2 regions of the Peribacillus sp. B-H-3 genome follow, and region 1 is predicted to be linked to the other one. Evidence: predicted binding sites of a transcription regulator. Region 1 holds the regulator's gene; the other holds the start of a gene.
What was found. Region 1 encodes CtsR, which represses protease genes until heat stress. Its sites were predicted from a motif close to ATGGTCAATAAAGGTCAAACA; they were not measured.
Positions count from the first base shown of each region.

Region 1 (9,942 bases):
TTTTGAGCCATTAGCTCAGTTGGTAGAGCATCTGACTTTTAATCAGAGGGTCGAAGGTTCGAATCCTTCATGGCTCACCATTCATATGCGGGTGTGGCGGAATTGGCAGACGCACCAGACTTAGGATCTGGCGCCGCAAGGCGTGGGGGTTCAAGTCCCTTCACCCGCACCATATGCGGAAGTAGTTCAGTGGTAGAATACAACCTTGCCAAGGTTGGGGTCGCGGGTTCGAATCCCGTCTTCCGCTCCATTATTTCGTATATGCCGGGGTGGCGGAACTGGCAGACGCACAGGACTTAAAATCCTGCGGTAGGTGACTACCGTACCGGTTCGATTCCGGTCCTCGGCACCACTATTTTAATATGCGCCCGTAGCTCAATTGGATAGAGCGTCTGACTACGGATCAGAAGGTTATGGGTTCGACTCCTTTCGGGCGCGCCATATTACGGGAAGTAGCTCAGCTTGGTAGAGCACTTGGTTTGGGACCAAGGGGTCGCAGGTTCGAATCCTGTCTTCCCGACCAGTTTTTCTTTATGTTATGGGGCCTTAGCTCAGCTGGGAGAGCGCCTGCCTTGCACGCAGGAGGTCAGCGGTTCGATCCCGCTAGGCTCCACCAATAATTTAGTCGTTTGCTAGGTAAATGACAGAAATTGCTCTTTGAAAACTGAACAAAACTAAGCGCCAACGTTTTAAAATAGTGAGCACACACTCTAAAAGCAAATGAGCAAGTCAAACATTTCTTCGGAGAGTTTGATCCTGGCTCAGGACGAACGCTGGCGGCGTGCCTAATACATGCAAGTCGAGCGAATGGATGGGAGCTTGCTCCCTGAAGTTAGCGGCGGACGGGTGAGTAACACGTGGGCAACCTGCCTGTAAGACTGGGATAACTTCGGGAAACCGGAGCTAATACCGGATACGTTCTTTCCTCGCATGAGGAAAGATGGAAAGACGGTTTCGGCTGTCACTTACAGATGGGCCCGCGGCGCATTAGCTAGTTGGTGAGGTAATGGCTCACCAAGGCCACGATGCGTAGCCGACCTGAGAGGGTGATCGGCCACACTGGGACTGAGACACGGCCCAGACTCCTACGGGAGGCAGCAGTAGGGAATCTTCCGCAATGGACGAAAGTCTGACGGAGCAACGCCGCGTGAGCGAAGAAGGCCTTCGGGTCGTAAAGCTCTGTTGTTAGGGAAGAACAAGTGCCAGAGTAACTGCTGGCACCTTGACGGTACCTAACCAGAAAGCCACGGCTAACTACGTGCCAGCAGCCGCGGTAATACGTAGGTGGCAAGCGTTGTCCGGAATTATTGGGCGTAAAGCGCGCGCAGGTGGTTCCTTAAGTCTGATGTGAAAGCCCACGGCTCAACCGTGGAGGGTCATTGGAAACTGGGGGACTTGAGTGCAGAAGAGGAAAGTGGAATTCCAAGTGTAGCGGTGAAATGCGTAGAGATTTGGAGGAACACCAGTGGCGAAGGCGACTTTCTGGTCTGTAACTGACACTGAGGCGCGAAAGCGTGGGGAGCAAACAGGATTAGATACCCTGGTAGTCCACGCCGTAAACGATGAGTGCTAAGTGTTAGAGGGTTTCCGCCCTTTAGTGCTGCAGCTAACGCATTAAGCACTCCGCCTGGGGAGTACGGCCGCAAGGCTGAAACTCAAAGGAATTGACGGGGGCCCGCACAAGCGGTGGAGCATGTGGTTTAATTCGAAGCAACGCGAAGAACCTTACCAGGTCTTGACATCCTCTGACAACCCTAGAGATAGGGCGTTCCCCTTCGGGGGACAGAGTGACAGGTGGTGCATGGTTGTCGTCAGCTCGTGTCGTGAGATGTTGGGTTAAGTCCCGCAACGAGCGCAACCCTTGATCTTAGTTGCCAGCATTCAGTTGGGCACTCTAAGGTGACTGCCGGTGACAAACCGGAGGAAGGTGGGGATGACGTCAAATCATCATGCCCCTTATGACCTGGGCTACACACGTGCTACAATGGATGGTACAAAGGGCAGCAAAGCCGCGAGGCCGAGCAAATCCCATAAAGCCATTCTCAGTTCGGATTGCAGGCTGCAACTCGCCTGCATGAAGCCGGAATCGCTAGTAATCGCGGATCAGCATGCCGCGGTGAATACGTTCCCGGGCCTTGTACACACCGCCCGTCACACCACGAGAGTTTGTAACACCCGAAGTCGGTGGGGTAACCTTTATGGAGCCAGCCGCCTAAGGTGGGACAGATGATTGGGGTGAAGTCGTAACAAGGTAGCCGTATCGGAAGGTGCGGCTGGATCACCTCCTTTCTAAGGAAAATAACGTTCGCTTACGTTTTGTTCAGTTTTGAAAGAAGCAATTCTTTCAGAACTTTGTTCTTTGAAAACTAGATAATAGATAGAAGGCAAATTTTTGCGTCAATCTTTTCAAAAACATACCATGTTTATGGTTAAGTTAGAAAGGGCGCACGGTGGATGCCTTGGCACTAGGAGCCGATGAAGGACGGGACTAACACCGATATGCTTCGGGGAGCTGTAAGTAAGCTTTGATCCGGAGATTTCCGAATGGGGAAACCCACTGTTCGTAATGGAACAGTATCTTTACCTGAATACATAGGGTACTGAAGGCAAACCCGGGGAACTGAAACATCTAAGTACCCGGAGGAAGAGAAAGCAAATGCGATTTCCTGAGTAGCGGCGAGCGAAACGGAATTAGCCCAAACCAAGAGGCTTGCCTCTTGGGGTTGTAGGACACTCAACATGGAGTTACAAAGGAACGGGGTAAATGAAGAGGCTTGGAAAAGCCCGTCAGAGAAGGTAATAACCCTGTAGTTGAAACTTCGTTCCCTCCTGAGTGGATCCTGAGTACGGCGGGACACGAGAAATCCCGTCGGAAGCAGGGAGGACCATCTCCCAAGGCTAAATACTCCCTAGTGACCGATAGTGAACCAGTACCGTGAGGGAAAGGTGAAAAGCACCCCGGAAGGGGAGTGAAATAGATCCTGAAACCGTGTGCCTACAAGTAGTCAGAGCCCGTTAATGGGTAATGGCGTGCCTTTTGTAGAATGAACCGGCGAGTTACGATTTCATGCAAGGTTAAGTTGAGAAGACGGAGCCGCAGCGAAAGCGAGTCTGAATAGGGCGAATGAGTATGAGGTCGTAGACCCGAAACCAGGTGATCTACCCATGTCCAGGGTGAAGTTCAGGTAACACTGAATGGAGGCCCGAACCCACGCACGTTGAAAAGTGCGGGGATGAGGTGTGGGTAGCGGAGAAATTCCAATCGAACCTGGAGATAGCTGGTTCTCTCCGAAATAGCTTTAGGGCTAGCCTCATAATGAGAGTCTTGGAGGTAGAGCACTGATTGGACTAGGGGCCCTCATCGGGTTACCGAATTCAGTCAAACTCCGAATGCCAAAGACTTATTTATGGGAGTCAGACTGCGAGTGATAGATCCGTAGTCAAAAGGGAAACAGCCCAGACCACCAGCTAAGGTCCCAAAGTATACGTTAAGTGGAAAAGGATGTGGAGTTGCTTAGACAACCAGGATGTTGGCTTAGAAGCAGCCACCATTTAAAGAGTGCGTAATAGCTCACTGGTCGAGTGACTCCGCGCCGAAAATGTACCGGGGCTAAACGTATCACCGAAGCTGTGGATTGACACCTCTGGTGTCAGTGGTAGGAGAGCGTTCTAAGGGCGTTGAAGCTAGACCGTAAGGACTGGTGGAGCGCTTAGAAGTGAGAATGCCGGTATGAGTAGCGAAAGAAGGGTGAGAATCCCTTCCACCGAATGCCTAAGGTTTCCTGAGGAAGGCTCGTCCGCTCAGGGTTAGTCAGGACCTAAGCTGAGGCCGAAAGGCGTAGGCGATGGACAACAGGTTGATATTCCTGTACCACCTATTCATCGTTTGAACGATGGGGGGACGCAGGAGGATAGGGTAAGCGCGCTGTTGGATATGCGCGTCCAAGCAGTTAGGCCGGAAACGAGGCAAATCCCGTTTCCATGAAGGCGGAGCTGTGATGGCGAGGGAAATATAGTACCGAAGTTCCTGATTCCACACTGCCAAGAAAAGCCTCTAGTGAGATGAAAGGTGCCTGTACCGCAAACCGACACAGGTAGGCGAGGAGAGAATCCTAAGGTGTTCGAGAGAACTCTCGTTAAGGAACTCGGCAAAATGACCCCGTAACTTCGGGAGAAGGGGTGCTTTTTAGGGTGAATAGCCCGGAAAAGCCGCAGTGAATAGGCCCAGGCGACTGTTTAGCAAAAACACAGGTCTCTGCGAAGCCGCAAGGCGAAGTATAGGGGCTGACACCTGCCCGGTGCTGGAAGGTTAAGGGGAGAGGTTAGCGCAAGCGAAGCTTTGAACCGAAGCCCCAGTAAACGGCGGCCGTAACTATAACGGTCCTAAGGTAGCGAAATTCCTTGTCGGGTAAGTTCCGACCCGCACGAAAGGTGTAACGATCTGGGCACTGTCTCAACGAGAGACTCGGTGAAATTATAGTACCTGTGAAGATGCAGGTTACCCGCGACAGGACGGAAAGACCCCGTGGAGCTTTACTGCAGCCTGATATTGAATTTTGGTACAGCTTGTACAGGATAGGTAGGAGCCTGAGAAGCCGGAGCGCCAGCTTCGGTGGAGGCGTCGGTGGGATACTACCCTGGCTGTATTGAAATTCTAACCCGCGCCCCTGATCGGGGCGGGAGACAGTGTCAGGTGGGCAGTTTGACTGGGGCGGTCGCCTCCTAAAGAGTAACGGAGGCGCCCAAAGGTTCCCTCAGAATGGTTGGAAATCATTCGCAGAGTGTAAAGGCACAAGGGAGCTTGACTGCGAGACCTACAAGTCGAGCAGGGACGAAAGTCGGGCTTAGTGATCCGGTGGTTCCGCATGGAAGGGCCATCGCTCAACGGATAAAAGCTACCCCGGGGATAACAGGCTTATCTCCCCCAAGAGTCCACATCGACGGGGAGGTTTGGCACCTCGATGTCGGCTCATCGCATCCTGGGGCTGTAGTCGGTCCCAAGGGTTGGGCTGTTCGCCCATTAAAGCGGTACGCGAGCTGGGTTCAGAACGTCGTGAGACAGTTCGGTCCCTATCCGTCGTGGGCGCAGGAAATTTGAGAGGAGCTGTCCTTAGTACGAGAGGACCGGGATGGACGCACCGCTGGTGTACCAGTTGTCTTGCCAAAGGCATAGCTGGGTAGCTACGTGCGGACGGGATAAGTGCTGAAAGCATCTAAGCATGAAGCCCCCCTCAAGATGAGATTTCCCATAGCGCAAGCTAGTAAGATCCCTGAAAGATGATCAGGTTGATAGGTCTGAGGTGGAAGCGTGGTGACACGTGCAGCTGACAGATACTAATCGATCGAGGACTTAACCAATTGAAAAGCGGAGAAAGCCCGCATAAACCGGTAGGATGATGGAGCTTCTGGCGGAAGAGACGGACGTCTCAGACAGAAGAAGCGAAGCAGCCGTACGGTTTGGCTTTCGCAGCCAGACAGCATGTATTGTTTTAAAAGGCAAAAATCTTCTTCTATTATCTAGTTTTGAAGGAACAACGTTCCTCATAGTTTGGTGGCGATAGCGAAGAGGTCACACCCGTTCCCATTCCGAACACGGCAGTTAAGCTCTTCAGCGCCGATGGTAGTTGGGGGTTCTCCCCCTGTGAGAGTAGGACGCCGCCAAGCAAAACGAGAGGCCAGCAGAGATGCTGGCCTCTTTTGTGCGCAGAAATGATATTTCATAAGAGCTCAAAAGAGGAAACGAGTCCAGGTAAGCCAATACCTGAATGCAGAGCCAAAAAAATTGAACGATGTTTGAACCGTTACGATGTACACGGGGAGCGGCAGAAGCTGATGATAAAGTACCCCAGTCCGGTTACCGCTGTTCAGGTGTTCGAACGCAGGCAGTTAAACTCGGTACCGGGGCTGGAAGGAACTTCTGCTAAAACCGCAGCGTCCTGTGACAGAGCAGAAGGTAATACAGTACCATTTACCAGGATTAATTAGGGCTTAATGCAATTTGCCCAGATTAAAAGGCTATGAATTGTAAATCACAAATAAAAGCAATAACGCTTATATAGAGGAATATCTGATTATGACTCACATAAAGGGCTTCTGACTCATAGTATCTTATAGGCGCTAATTTGAGGTTTTGGGAAAGCATGCATATAAAAATTTGGATTTTGTCCGAAGGCAGCGTTTTACATGATTCAATATGAGGTATAAATATATATAAAAAAATTAATTTTTAGAGTATGCCGCCCCCTGCATTTTGGAGAAAATGGTTAATGCATTTACATAAAGCGTATGTGTTGCAAATTGTGATTTTCAATGTATAATAAAAGTCAAATATAGTCAAAGTCAGAATGGGGGAGGCGTAGTGAAGAATATATCTGATGTTATCGAAAACTATTTGAAGCAGATTTTAGAGATAAGTCAGAAGGATATTTTAGAAATAAAGAGAAGTGAAGTGGCAGATAAGTTTCAATGCGTTCCTTCTCAAATAAATTACGTAATCAACACCCGATTTACGATTGAAAGAGGTTATGTGGTTGAAAGCAAGCGCGGCGGCGGGGGCTATATAAGGATCATGAAAGTAAAATCATACGATCACGCGGAGCTAATCGATCAATTGATGTCTCTTTTGGGCTTAAGGGTTTCACAGTCAACGGCAGAAGGGGTTATTTTCCGGCTGATAAATGAAGAGATTATTAATAAAAGAGAAGCGAAGATTATGATGAGCGTTATTGATCGTTCTGTCATTTACATGGATCTGCCAGAGCGTGATGAATTGAGATCCCGTATATTGAAAGCCATGCTTACCACATTAAAATATAAATAGTCCGGCAGAGGTGATGAGAATGAATTGCCAGGAATGCAATCAAAGACCTGCAACTCTTCATTTTACGAAAATTATAAATGGCGAAAAGACTGAAGTCCATCTTTGTGAAGTATGTGCACAGGAAAAAGGCGATATGTTTATGCCCAATGGAGCACAAGGCTTCTCATTCAATCATTTGCTTGCAGGTTTGCTTAATAATATTGAACCTGGATTTCAGCAGACGAAAGCTAGTTCGTTTCCAAAGCGCGAAGAATTGCGGTGCAGCCGATGTAATCTTTCCTTTCAGCAATTTGTACATGTAGGCAAGTTCGGCTGTGCGGAATGCTATCAGTCCTTCAATGAACAGCTCAATCCTATCTTTAAGCGGGTGCATAGCGGCAATACCGCACATATCGGAAAAATACCAAAGAGGATTGGCGGAACGATTCATCTGAGAAAACAAATTACGGATTTGAAGGATGTGCTGAAGCAGCATATTGATCAAGAGGAATTTGAAGAAGCAGCTGAAGTCAGGGATAAAATACGCTCACTGGAAAAAAGGCATGAAGAGCAAGAGGGGGTCGACCATTCATGAGCCTTGAACGATTTGTTCAAAATGCAATGAGCTCTTGGTTAACAGAAGAAGGTCCTGAAAATGATATTGTTTTAAGCTCGCGTGTCCGCTTGGCAAGGAATTTTAAGGACTTCACTTTCCCTACTTTCTTTAAGCAAGAAGAAGCTCAGCAAATTCTGGGTTTAATTAAAAACAGGCTTGAAGAGTCAGACTCCGTACATCCTGGTGTCGGCAAGCTTGAGTTTATTGACATGGGAGAACTGCAGCCGCTGGAAAAAAACGTACTGGTGGAGAAACACCTGATTAGCCCCCATTTGGCTGAGGAATCGCCTTATGGAGCATGCCTTCTATCTGAAAATGAAGAAGTCAGCATTATGCTGAATGAAGAAGACCACCTGCGCATACAGTGTTTATTTTCAGGGCTTCAGCTTACCGAGGCATTGAAGCTTGCAAATACAATTGACGACTGGGTCGAAGAAAATTTGGATTATGCATATGATGAGGAAAGAGGTTATTTGACCAGCTGCCCTACAAATGTGGGAACGGGCTTAAGGGCTTCAGTTATGATGCATTTGCCGGGCCTGGTGCTGACACAGCAGCTTAACCAAATTATCCCTGCTATGAATCAGCTGGGGCTGGTGGTAAGGGGGATATATGGCGAAGGCAGTGAAGCCCTGGGGAATATTTTTCAGATATCCAATCAAATTACCCTGGGTAAATCTGAAAAAGACATCATTGAGGATCTTTCTATGGTGGTAAAACAGATAATCGCCCAGGAAAGGTCAGCAAGAGAAGCATTAGTTAAGACCTCTAACATACAATTAGAAGATAGAATATACCGATCTTATGGTATTTTATCAAATGCAAGAATTATTGAGACCAAGGAAGCGGCCAAATGCATATCTGATGTTAGAATGGGGATTGATTTGGGCTATATCACCAACGTTTCCAAGAATATTTTAAGCGAGCTGATCATTTTGACTCAGCCGGGTTTCCTGCAAAAATATGCCGGGGGTCCACTGAGAGCCCGGGAAAGAGATATACGGCGTGCTTCATTGATAAGAGAACGATTAAATGAAGAGAAAAACGAAAATTCTGAAGGAGGAATTACCCTATGATGTTTGGTCGTTTTACTGAGAGAGCCCAAAAGGTCTTAGCCTTGGCACAAGAAGAAGCAATTCGTTTAGGACATAACAATATTGGAACAGAACATATATTACTGGGTTTGGTCAGAGAAGGGGAAGGCATAGCAGCTAAGGCTTTGCATGCTCTTGGACTTGGTGCTGAAAAAATCCAGAAAGAAGTGGAAAATCTTATTGGCCGCGGACAGGAAACTGCACAAACTATCCATTACACTCCCCGTGCAAAAAAGGTAATTGAACTATCCATGGATGAAGCGAGAAAGTTAGGCCATTCCTATGTTGGAACCGAGCATGTGCTTTTAGGGCTTATCCGTGAGGGTGAAGGTGTAGCGGCACGTGTGCTCAATAACTTAGGAGTAAGCCTTAACAAGGCTCGCCAGCAGGTGCTGCAGCTATTGGGAAGCAATGAATCAGGCGGCCACCAGGGGAATGCTTCTGCAAATGCGAGCACTCCGACTCTTGATAGCCTTGCCCGCGATTTAACAGCTATCGCCCGTGAAGGCAGCCTTGATCCAGTTATTGGCCGCAGCAAGGAAATTCAGCGTGTTATTGAGGTGTTGAGCCGACGGACAAAAAATAACCCAGTTCTTATCGGGGAGCCGGGTGTCGGAAAGACAGCGATTGCTGAAGGTCTTGCCCAGCAAATCATTAATAATGAAGTGCCGGAAATCCTTCGTGATAAGCGTGTTATGACCCTTGATATGGGAACTGTTGTAGCGGGTACCAAATACCGCGGTGAATTTGAAGACCGTTTGAAAAAGGTCATGGATGAAATACGCCAGGCAGGAAACATTATACTGTTTATTGATGAGCTTCATACACTGATTGGAGCAGGCGGAGCAGAAGGCGCAATCGATGCTTCAAATATTCTAAAGCCTTCATTGGCACGCGGTGAATTGCAGTGTATCGGTGCAACCACTTTAGATGAATACCGCAAATATATCGAAAAGGATGCTGCACTTGAGCGGCGGTTCCAGCCGATTCAGGTCGATGAGCCGACTATCAGCGAATCCATTCAGATTTTGCGAGGCCTTCGTGACCGCTATGAAGCGCATCACCGTGTTTCAATTACAGATGAAGCCATTGATGCAGCAGTTAAATTGTCAGATCGCTACATTTCAGACAGATTCCTTCCGGATAAGGCGATTGATTTAATAGATGAAGCGGGTTCAAAGGTAAGGCTTCGTTCTTACACAACACCGCCGAACTTAAAGGAACTTGAGCATAAGTTAGATGAAGTACGCAAAGAAAAGGATGCATCGGTCCAGAGCCAGGAATTTGAAAAGGCTGCTTCCTTAAGGGATACAGAGCAGCGGTTAAGAGAGCAGCTTGAAGAAACTAAAAAGACCTGGAAGGAAAAGCAGGGGCAGGAAAACAGCGAAGTAACCGTGGACGATATTGCCCATGTAGTATCAAGCTGGACTGGA
Region 1 is NZ_CP183879.1:530,743-540,684, forward strand. Features, by position in the region: tRNA gene ACN6MY_RS02445 (tRNA-Lys) at 5-80, shown strand; tRNA gene ACN6MY_RS02450 (tRNA-Leu) at 88-172, shown strand; tRNA gene ACN6MY_RS02455 (tRNA-Gly) at 176-250, shown strand; tRNA gene ACN6MY_RS02460 (tRNA-Leu) at 264-352, shown strand; tRNA gene ACN6MY_RS02465 (tRNA-Arg) at 365-441, shown strand; tRNA gene ACN6MY_RS02470 (tRNA-Pro) at 447-523, shown strand; tRNA gene ACN6MY_RS02475 (tRNA-Ala) at 541-616, shown strand; rRNA gene ACN6MY_RS02480 (16S ribosomal RNA) at 739-2,289, shown strand; rRNA gene ACN6MY_RS02485 (23S ribosomal RNA) at 2,428-5,358, shown strand; rRNA gene rrf (5S ribosomal RNA) at 5,548-5,664, shown strand; gene ACN6MY_RS02495 (CtsR family transcriptional regulator) at 6,359-6,820, shown strand; gene ACN6MY_RS02500 (UvrB/UvrC motif-containing protein) at 6,840-7,394, shown strand; gene ACN6MY_RS02505 (protein arginine kinase) at 7,391-8,491, shown strand; gene clpC (ATP-dependent protease ATP-binding subunit ClpC) at 8,488-9,942, shown strand, end outside.

Region 2 (9,942 bases), 1.0 Mb from region 1:
TATAAAAAAGGAGGAACCTGTAATTGGATTTATTTAATGGAAACAAAAAATCAAATCAAAGCGACCGTTTTTCATCTATAATGTTCCCCAAAAAAGAAAGACCAGTAAAAGAAGAACCAGTAAAAGAAGAAGAATCCGCTGCTCCTGGAAGCATTGATTATATGCAGCTGATGGAAAGTGTAGATACACTTATGACGATTTATGGGGAATTTAAACCGGCCCTCAGCAAGCTGAACCCCATCATTTTACAGGTGCTGAAAAAATTCGAAAAGCAGGGCTGACAGAAAGCGGCCAAAAAGGCTGATTATCAAGGAACAATAATCAGCCTTATATCCGCTTAACTGGCAGCGGCCCCGACCGCTTCAAGCAGATGCGCACAAGGGCTGCCGGTAACACCCCGGTTGGATCCAGAGTTTTTTAGCTTATTTAGTTTCAGCGTCCTTTAAACCAAGTTCATAGGCTTCATACATGACCTTTGTAAATAAATCCATAAACGGCTGGGCAAGCTCCATTGAAAATGGTACGCCTGCTTCCTCTAACTTCGCTTTCGCTTCCGGAAAGTATTTCATTGCTATTCCCATGAACTCCATAGTCTTGTCTTGATTCATGATTATCCCTCCTTAAGTTTATCCGGCAGTTTGCCGGTTTCTTTGTATAATTGAAAGTATTTCTTCATTTCAGCCTGAAAGCTTTTCTTTACAAGAGGACTGTATTGTCCCATAGTAATTACACCATCTTGAATGTCAAAAAACAAGTTTCCTGACTCCAATTCATTTTTATCAAACTTCTCCGCTGCCCGCACATATAGGGCATCCACATTCTGTATGGTGCTTGTGAGTATAGTGGTGCTTCCCAGATTTGACTGATCCGACACATAGCCAATCGCGTGAAGCTGCTTTTCTTTTAGCCTCTCAATAACAGGCACATTAAATCCGTCGCCTGCAGGATAGAAAATATCATTCCGATTAGAAATCATCCTATTTAGAAGCTGCAGAGCTTTTTCTTCATCGTCCCATCCGTTCACATATTCAACGTCCACTTTTACCTGCTGATCCTGAAATACTGCTCCCTCAACGAATCCTTTCACTTCAGGCTGCCAGTCATATGCGGCAAGCACGCCAATTTGTTTGGTCTGTGACATTTCGGCGGCAACCATACCGCCAAAAAAGCCCATTGCTTTAGCTTTAAAATTAAGGCTTGTTGTATTGGGCTTTGTTGCATCTCCATTAAAACTGACGAATCGTATGTCCGGATATTTGTCCGATATTTCGTTAAAGTATTCAGCATATTCGCTGCCATGGCCGATAATAAGATTAACCCCTTTATCCTGGAGGTCTTTTACTGCCTGCTCAACAATGAATTTGCTGTTCATTTTTTCTTTATAAAATACATCCGCCCCGAAACGGGATTGTATTGCCAGCAATCCTTTATAGCCTTTTGTCCCCCATACCTGATCATTTATCGTATTAGGCACAAGCAGGGCAGCTTTCTTTAAATGACCGGAGCTTTCTGTTTTATAGCAGCCGCTAAGCAGCAAGGCAAATAACATACAGATGCCTATTTTCTTTAACATCCACCGCAACTCCTTCAACGCTGCAGGTGCTTTCACCCGCGGGCGCTTCAGAACTGCATTTCGCCCTGCGGGGTATCCCTCAGCCCGCCCAGGAACCCTGCTCATCCGTTCCAATCAGCAAATGGCCAAAAATAAGAGCAGCACTTACAGGAAAAAATTAGCACCTTTTACTCGAATTCCATTTTACCTTCTTCAATAAAGAATGAAAAGGATTTTAGCTATTCCTCCCATGATGCTGTTTAAGCATCATTATTTTCCTCCAATGTTCTTTTTGCATGTTTATCCCTTCATCAGGGCTTACACTATTTTTCACTTTCAAAACATTAGCTGTTTGGAGGCATTCACCCTCTGAAGGAAACCTATCCAGTATTTCAGTATCAAAAATAAGATTTGCACAGGCTGGCCACTGTTGTTTCTCTGCACTTTCCAGCACGATATTTCCGCCATCATGTTCTTTAAGCTTATCCAAGGCATCGATGAAGTCTGAAATATATATTGCGTCATTTCGATATTCTAAAGAAATGGCTTCAATTGTTTGTTCCTTGCTTTTTTTTTGGATTCCAGTTTCAAAGGCAAATGATTCAGGCTGCCAGGGGCCATAAATGGTTGGCAGATAAACAAACTGGGCATGCGCGAAGGATTTGAGGATGGTCCATAGTTCTGTATGTTCTGCAAAACTCTGCTCTTTCTGGCCAAGCGGGATGAAAATGGTGAGTGTAGGAAGAGGTTGGACGTTTTTGAGATTTATAAGGATCTTGTTGATGGCATCTGCTATTTTTTTCGTGTCCCTTCCAGGCATTCTCCAGAAATCATATAAGCATACATATATCGCGGATGCACCAGGGAATGAAGAAGGCAGTTTCTCATGAAAAGCACTGCTTATAAAATTGGCGTTCCTGCCAAAGGCATCCTTTTTATGTTCATGAATATAATCATCTTCATCCCCTTGGACATGGTCAATTCCAAGAACCTTTTCACCTCTGTCAAGCAAGCGCTCCGTTAAGTGGAAGCCCGTAAACTGTAAAGCGCCAATAACAATTAATGAACACATCCTGCAGCCCCCCTTATTCATGCCAGATTATACCCGAAATGATGCGAATTATTATTTAATCTCGCTGGATTCTGTATGGTATGCAGCGAGCAGTCTCAATATAGCTATTTTTATAGCAATTTTTCATATTTTTGAAAAAATTGCCGTATCTGGCTCGGGATCTTATATCTTTTTTCAGGAAGCAAATAAGTAAATTCCAGCAATTCTTGATCGTTTTGCTGTTTCAGCTCCTGATAAAGCGGATTTTGTTCACCATTGGCATTATCTAAGACTGTTATTATTTTCAAGGGAACTTTTGTCTGGAATGAAAGCTTCTTAGAATCCAGTACGAAGTCTTCAAATTCTCCGGAATCCATCTTATTGGCAGCAGAGGCTTCTTTTAGCCATTTTTTGTAAAAAAACTTACTTTCTTTTTCTTTTATCAGTCTGTTTTTAACAGATAAGCATGGGTTGATGAACACGGCTGAACGGATCAATTCGGGCATGCTTTCCATGAATTTCATGGCAGGTAGTGCGCCTGTCCCTTCTGCTAAAATATGGATTTTACTATTCAGGATTTCACTCTTCATAATCAGAAAATATAATTTCACGGCCAGTTCAAAAGATCTTTGGCTTTCCCACTTCACCCCGTGAAAGTTGGACGAAAAAAGTGTATAGCCGTATTCCTTAAGGGATTCGAGTATTTGAAGCCTTCCTGGATGTTCCCTCCAATAGCTTGTACGTTCTTGAACGAAGTGTCCGCTGTCGCCAAAAATAAGGACTGAAAATCCGCTTGGTTTATGGGGATAATAAACAATGTTCCATTGTCCATCCAAAAGAAATGTTCGCTGTTCCATCAGCTTTACTCCTTTTCTTTAAGTCACTACTATTAATCATATGTTCGCCGCTTAGAATCGAAAGGGAGAAGCGCCTAAGTGCTTATCTGAATTTTACGATCAATTAAGCTATTTTTAACATATCACACAAAAAAGGCAAGGACTTTCTTCCTTTATGAATAGGACGTAAAATTTTGTGAATGCCCCCGGTTTTATTACAGGATGACTGAATGTGCGGCAGGTAATGATTTGCCGCTGTTTCAATGACTCAATTTGTTCATAATTATAATGAAAAAGCAGTTTTATAGTGATATTAATTATGATAAGATAAAAACGACTGCAGTGGAATGAGGTGAATTTCGATGCGATACATTGCTACGCTTTTCTGGACGATGTTATTAATGCATATGCTTACATATGTTGTTTCTTCAATGATTGGGTCTTCATATGATTTTTCAACAGCTATGATTTTAGGAGTAGTGGTAACCGTACTTGTTTTGATTGTTCCTGCTATTATACCTAATGATCCGGTTGAAAAAACTCATCATTAATCCGTTATGTAAGCTAAAGGACATCCATTCCGGATGTCCTTCTTTCTTTTAGCTATATTCATTTTGTTTGCAGGTTTCCGCGAATTGTATTTACTTACCGCGCCAGTGCCCCGTTTCACCAAAGCTTGTTAATCTTTTTTAGTAAGGCTCTTTTCTTAAAGATTGTTGTTTTTTTAATGTGTTCTGCGAGCCGGTCTACATCAGCCAGTTTAGGAGCGAAATTTACGAAAATAGCCTTTAGGAAACAATAAACAATCCATTTTCTTCATTGAAATCCACCGTTAAGGAGGAATCCGATTTTATATTTCCGGCTATGATTTCCCGGGCGGCCATGGTTTCCACATGCTTTTGAATAAACCTTTTTAGCGGCCTAGCCCCATAAACGGGGTCAAATCCCTGGTCAGCAATAAACTCCTTGGCTTTCGATGTAAGAATTAACGATATATTTTGTTCCTCGAGGCGCTTCTGCAGCTGCACGGCCATATTTTCAACAATTTTAATGATTTCCTTTTTTGAAAGAGGCTTAAACAGGACAATATCATCAATACGGTTCAAAAATTCAGGTCGGAAATGTTTCCTTAGATCTGAAAAAACACGCTCTCTCGTTCTGTCATCTATTTTTTCACTTTCTGCTGCAGTCTGGAGCATATAATGGGAGCCAATATTAGAGGTCATGATGATTACTGTATTCCTGCAATTTACTATTCTCCCCTGTGAGTCAGTTATCCTGCCGTCATCAAGCATTTGCAGCAATAAGTTGAACACTTCTCCATGTGCTTTTTCAATTTCATCCAGCAAAACAACTGAATAAGGATTTCTTCTGATTGCCTCGGTCAGCTGTCCGCCCTCCTCGTATCCCACATACCCTGGAGGGGCTCCAATCAGCCGGGAAACAGAGTGTTTCTCCATATACTCAGACATATCAATCCTGATCATATGCTCTTCTGAGTCAAACAGTGTTCCGGCAAGAGCCTTGACCAGCTCTGTTTTACCAACTCCAGTAGGCCCAAGAAAGATAAAAGAGCCTATCGGACGATTAGGATCTTTTATCCCCGCTCTCGCCCTTAGCACCGCATCCGCTACAGCTTCTATCGCTTCATCCTGGCCAACCACTCTTTTTTGAAGAATGCCCGGCAGTTTGAGAAGCTTTTCCCTTTCACTTTCCACTAGCCTGTCGACAGGGATTCCTGTCCAGCTGGCCACAATAGAAGCGATTTCTTCTTCTGTTACCTCCTGCCGAAGCAAACGTGATTCCTGCTTCCCTCTTTCAAGGTATTCCTCCATGCTTTGCAGTTCCTTTTCCATCTCTGGTATTTGCCCGTGCCGCAATTCTGCAGCCCTGTTTAAGTCATATTCACTTTCCGCTATTTCAAGATCACGCCGAAGTTTTTCCAGTTTCCCCCTTCGTTCCTGAACTTGCTGAAGCGATGTTTTCTCACTCAGCCAATCTGACCTTAAGGATTCTGCAAGTTTGCGCTGTTCTGTAAGCTCTTTCCTCAGCTCGTCCAGCCTTTCTTCGCTGCGGGGGTCTTTCTCATTTTTCAGTGCGGCTTCCTCTATCTCGAGCTGCATAACTTTCCTTGTTATCTCATCCAGTTCTAAGGGCATCGAATCAATTTCAGTCCGGATTAATGCACATGCCTCATCAATCAAATCTATAGCCTTGTCAGGCAAAAACCTTTCTGTTATATACCGATTGGATAAAACAGCTGCTGCAACAATGGCCCTGTCCCCAATTCTTACTCCATGATGAATTTCAAAACGCTCTTTTAATCCCCGAAGCATTGTTATGGTATCTTCCACACCAGGCTCAATTACCAGCACCTGCTGAAATCTTCTTTCCAATGCAGGGTCTTTTTCAATATATTTGCGGTATTCATCGAGAGTCGTAGCACCTATGCAATGAAGCTCGCCTCTTGCAAGCATAGGCTTAAGCATATTGCCTGCATCAAGCGAGCCTTCGGTCCGTCCTGCACCCACAATTGTGTGCAGCTCATCAATGAATAACAGGATTCTGCCATCGCTTTTTTTAATTTCCTGCAGTACAGCTTTTAAGCGCTCTTCGAATTCTCCCCGGAATTTTGCACCTGCTATCAGTGCACTCATATCCAGGGAAAAGATCGATTTATCCTTCAGTCCGTCAGGAACATCTTTTCGTACGATCCGCTGAGCCAGCCCTTCTGCTATCGCCGTTTTTCCGACACCTGGTTCTCCAATCAAGACCGGATTATTCTTTGTTTTTCTGGAAAGGATCCTGATTACGCTGCGAATTTCTGAATCCCTGCCGATTACAGGATCGGTTTTGCCTGTTTTCGCTTCAGCTACCAGGTCACGGCCGTATTTTTTCAACACTTCATATGTACCTTCCGGGTTCTGGCTGGTCACGTTTTGATTCCCCCTGATTTTTTTCATTGTATTTTCTGCCATTTGAAAATCAACGCCAAGTTTAGAAAGTATGTCCTTAATTTCTGATTTTCCCACTTTGAATGATGAAAGAAGAAAATGCTCGACCGAAAGGTAGTCGTCATGCATTTGCACCATCATTTCACCTGCTGCCCTAAAGGTATTTTGCAGTGTTGATGACATATAGTTCCTGGCTTCTTTGCTGTCTGCCAGTTCAACGGAAGGCAGCCTGTCTAATCTTTTTTTTAACTCACCCTCAAGTTTCTTATCTCCTTCTTGAATTTCTGCAATTAGTGAATGAAGCAAATGATCTTCTATCTTAGTCAAAGCGGACAGCACATGAAGCTCGCCTATTTCGGGGTGCTTATGTCTGGCCGAAATTTCCTGTGCAATCAATAAAGCCTGCTGCATTTTTTCAGTCATGCTGTTTATATCCATAATATTCCTCCTCATACAAACATTCAGAAGAAGCGTTTTGACCTTTTTTGACCTTTGATTTTATTATACGAAAATTTCTTATAAAGTAAAGATTCATCATCTTCTTTCACAGAAAAAAAGCAAATCCTTTTCCCTCATGAAGAAAAAGAATTTGCTTTTTTATTATGGTTTTCTTTTATATGTCCAATGCCTGTTTCCATTGGTTGTTTCTGGAAAACGGTCTCCAGCATTCAGCCTTACCTTTTTAGGGTTGTTCACCGTGCTTCCTGTTTCTCCTATTTCTACATACATCCCATTGTTCGGGGCCTTTTGACCTGGCGTAAATTGATGACTTTGTCCCATTTCCATCTCTCCTTTTCAATGGCTGTAACCATATTCTTTCCGCAAAAAGGAGTTTCATCACTCGCCATTTTTTAGTAATAATACTTGCAAAATAATAAGAAGGTTAATGAAGCATTAAATCTACAAGCAAAGCTTTTTGGGCATGAAGCCTGTTCCCCGCCTGGCGGAAAACCACCGAATTCGGGCCGTCAATCACCTCAGCAGCTACTTCTTCTTCCCTATGGGCGGGCAGGCAATGCATGAATATATAATCAGGCTTTGCATGTTTCACTAAGTTTTGATCAATTTTAAAATCCTTGAATTCCTTGAGACGGATGCTGTTTTCTTGTTCCTGGCCCATTGATGTCCAAACGTCAGCATACACTGCATCCGCTTCTAAGATGGCCTCTTTTGGTGAATGGGTGATTGTTATTGTGCCCCCATTATGAAGTGCTTCATTTTTCGCAAGCTTTATAACCTCTGAATCCGGCTCATATCCCGCCGGACATGCTATTGAAAAATTCATGCCCGTTTTGGCGCTGGCCAGCATTAATGAATGCGCGACATTGTTTCCGTCTCCAATATAAGCTATGTTAAGTCCCTTGAAACTCCCTTTAATTTCCTGTATCGTCAAAAGGTCAGCCAATGCCTGGCAAGGGTGGTACATGTCGGTCAGTCCGTTTATAACCGGCACATCCGCAGCATTTGCAAGAGCTTCAGCCTTTGAATGTTCATGTGTCCTAAGCATCAGGGCATCCACAAATTGAGACAAAACCTTTCCTGTATCTTCAATGGTCTCGCCTCTGCCCAGCTGAATGTCATCGCTGCTTAAAAATAGAGCATGCCCCCCCAGCTGAAGCATCCCTGCTTCAAATGATACTCTTGTTCTTGTTGAAGATTTTTCAAAAATCATTCCCAATATTTTTCCTTTTAAAGGATGATATTCTTCACCGCTTGACTGTTTTAGTTTAATTTCTCCTGCCAGCTCCAGCAGTTTTAGGATATCAATGCCTGTCATATCAGCAAGTGAAAGAAAATCCTTTGTTTTTATAATATTTTTTTTATTCAATTTGGCCATTGCGGTCATATGGAAATCACGTCCTTTTTGTATCTTTCCTTCCATTCCTGTAGCGAAGCTATTTCCGCCTCATTTTCCGCGAACGACTGTACATACGCTGCGAAGGTTTCTTCTTCCGTAAAAACAAGAAGGCGATGCTTAATTGCCCATAACCTGATTTCCTTGTCGTCTGCACTGCTTCCATATGAAAGGACAGCAGCACCTGTTTCGCGTTCTGCCCAGCTCCTAAAATCACCGCTTGAAATTTCAAACCCAAGATCTGCTGCGGCATCCTGAAGGTCTGCCGGCAAATTGACGGATTGTGTTTTAAAAATGCCTTTACTCCCTGATTTGCGGTGCGGATACACCTTATTCAGAGCTTCATTTTTTGTTCGCCCGATTGCGATGCCTTCACCGGTGGATTTCATAACAGGACCTATTTTAGTATCAAGCCCTGATAGTGCAAAGGAAGAAAACACAGGATACTTTACTGCTGTATAAGGCAATTTTTCCTGAAGTCCAGCTGACCCTGCAGCTTCATATAGTGATTGCTTGCGGTAAATAATTTTTGCAGCAGCTTCTACAAGAGGAATACCGGATATTTTGCTGATAATAGGCACGGTTCTGCTGGCTCTGGGGTTAACTTCCAGAACATAAACGTCATTTCCTTTTATCACAAATTGTATGTTCATTAATCCTGTATATTTTAGCTCTGAAACAATCCTTTTTGAGTAGAGCACCATTTTTTCTTTTACAGAATCTGAAAGTGTTTCTTCCGGAAGAAGGACCATGCTGTCTCCTGAATGGACACCTGCTTTTTCAATATGCTCAGCAATGAGGGGAATGAAGATATCCTTACCGTCTGCAAGGAGGTCAATTTCCGCTTCCTTGCCGGGTATGTACGAATCAACCAAAATTGGATACATCAGCTCTTCCTGCTGCTCCATGATTCTCTTCAAATCCTTTTCACCAGAAATGATTTCCATTCCCTGGCCTCCGATTACATATGATGGCCTTAAAAGAACGGGATAGCCGATTTGCTCAATACAGGCTGCTATTTCGCCTTTGTTTGCGGCCTCTTTACCAGGCACATGCGGAATTTCCAGATTCTTAAGAAGCTGATAAAATCTCCTCCTGTCCTCCAGCTGATCCACAATGTCATATGAGGTTCCCAGGAGATTCACATGATGCTTCTCCAGATCCTGCGCAAGATTAATGGCGGTTTGCCCTCCGAATTGAACGATTACATCTGTTATATTTTCTGCCTCGATCACATTCAATACATATTCAAGCGTGAGAGGTTCAAAATATAACCGGTCAGCTATGGCAAAGTCCGTACTGACTGTTTCTGGATTATTATTGATCATGATCGCTTCGGCATTTTCTTTTTGGAGGGCAAGCACTCCATGTACCGAACAATAATCAAACTCAATCCCCTGGCCTATGCGTATTGGGCCGCTGCCAATGATGAGCACTTTCTTTTTGTCAGTGATCACCTGTTCATTTTCGCCAAAATAGGCTGAATAGTAGTAATTGGAAGGAGATTCGAATTCCGCTGCACAGGTATCAACAGTTTTGTAAACGGCCGTAATGCCCTGTTTTTTACGCCACTTCCTCACATCAGATTCTTTCTCGTCCCAGGTGAAGGCCAGGTACCGGTCTGAAAACCCTTTTTCTTTATACATCATCATTTCCTCTTTTTTTATTGAATGAAGAGTGAGGGAACTAATATT
Region 2 is NZ_CP183879.1:1,542,197-1,552,138, reverse strand. Features, by position in the region: gene ACN6MY_RS07640 (hypothetical protein) at 24-281, shown strand; gene ACN6MY_RS07635 (ComZ family protein) at 423-608, opposite strand; gene ACN6MY_RS07630 (BMP family ABC transporter substrate-binding protein) at 611-1,573, opposite strand; gene ACN6MY_RS07625 (hypothetical protein) at 1,788-2,624, opposite strand; gene ACN6MY_RS07620 (hydrolase) at 2,735-3,460, opposite strand; gene ACN6MY_RS07615 (YjzD family protein) at 3,802-3,990, shown strand; gene clpB (ATP-dependent chaperone ClpB) at 4,228-6,831, opposite strand; gene ACN6MY_RS07605 (YjzC family protein) at 6,994-7,173, opposite strand; gene argF (ornithine carbamoyltransferase) at 7,277-8,230, opposite strand; gene ACN6MY_RS07595 (carbamoyl phosphate synthase large subunit) at 8,236-9,942, opposite strand, start outside.
Region 2: a site for CtsR is predicted at 6,866-6,886, ahead of clpB (ATP-dependent chaperone ClpB). Genes of this name have one in related genera too.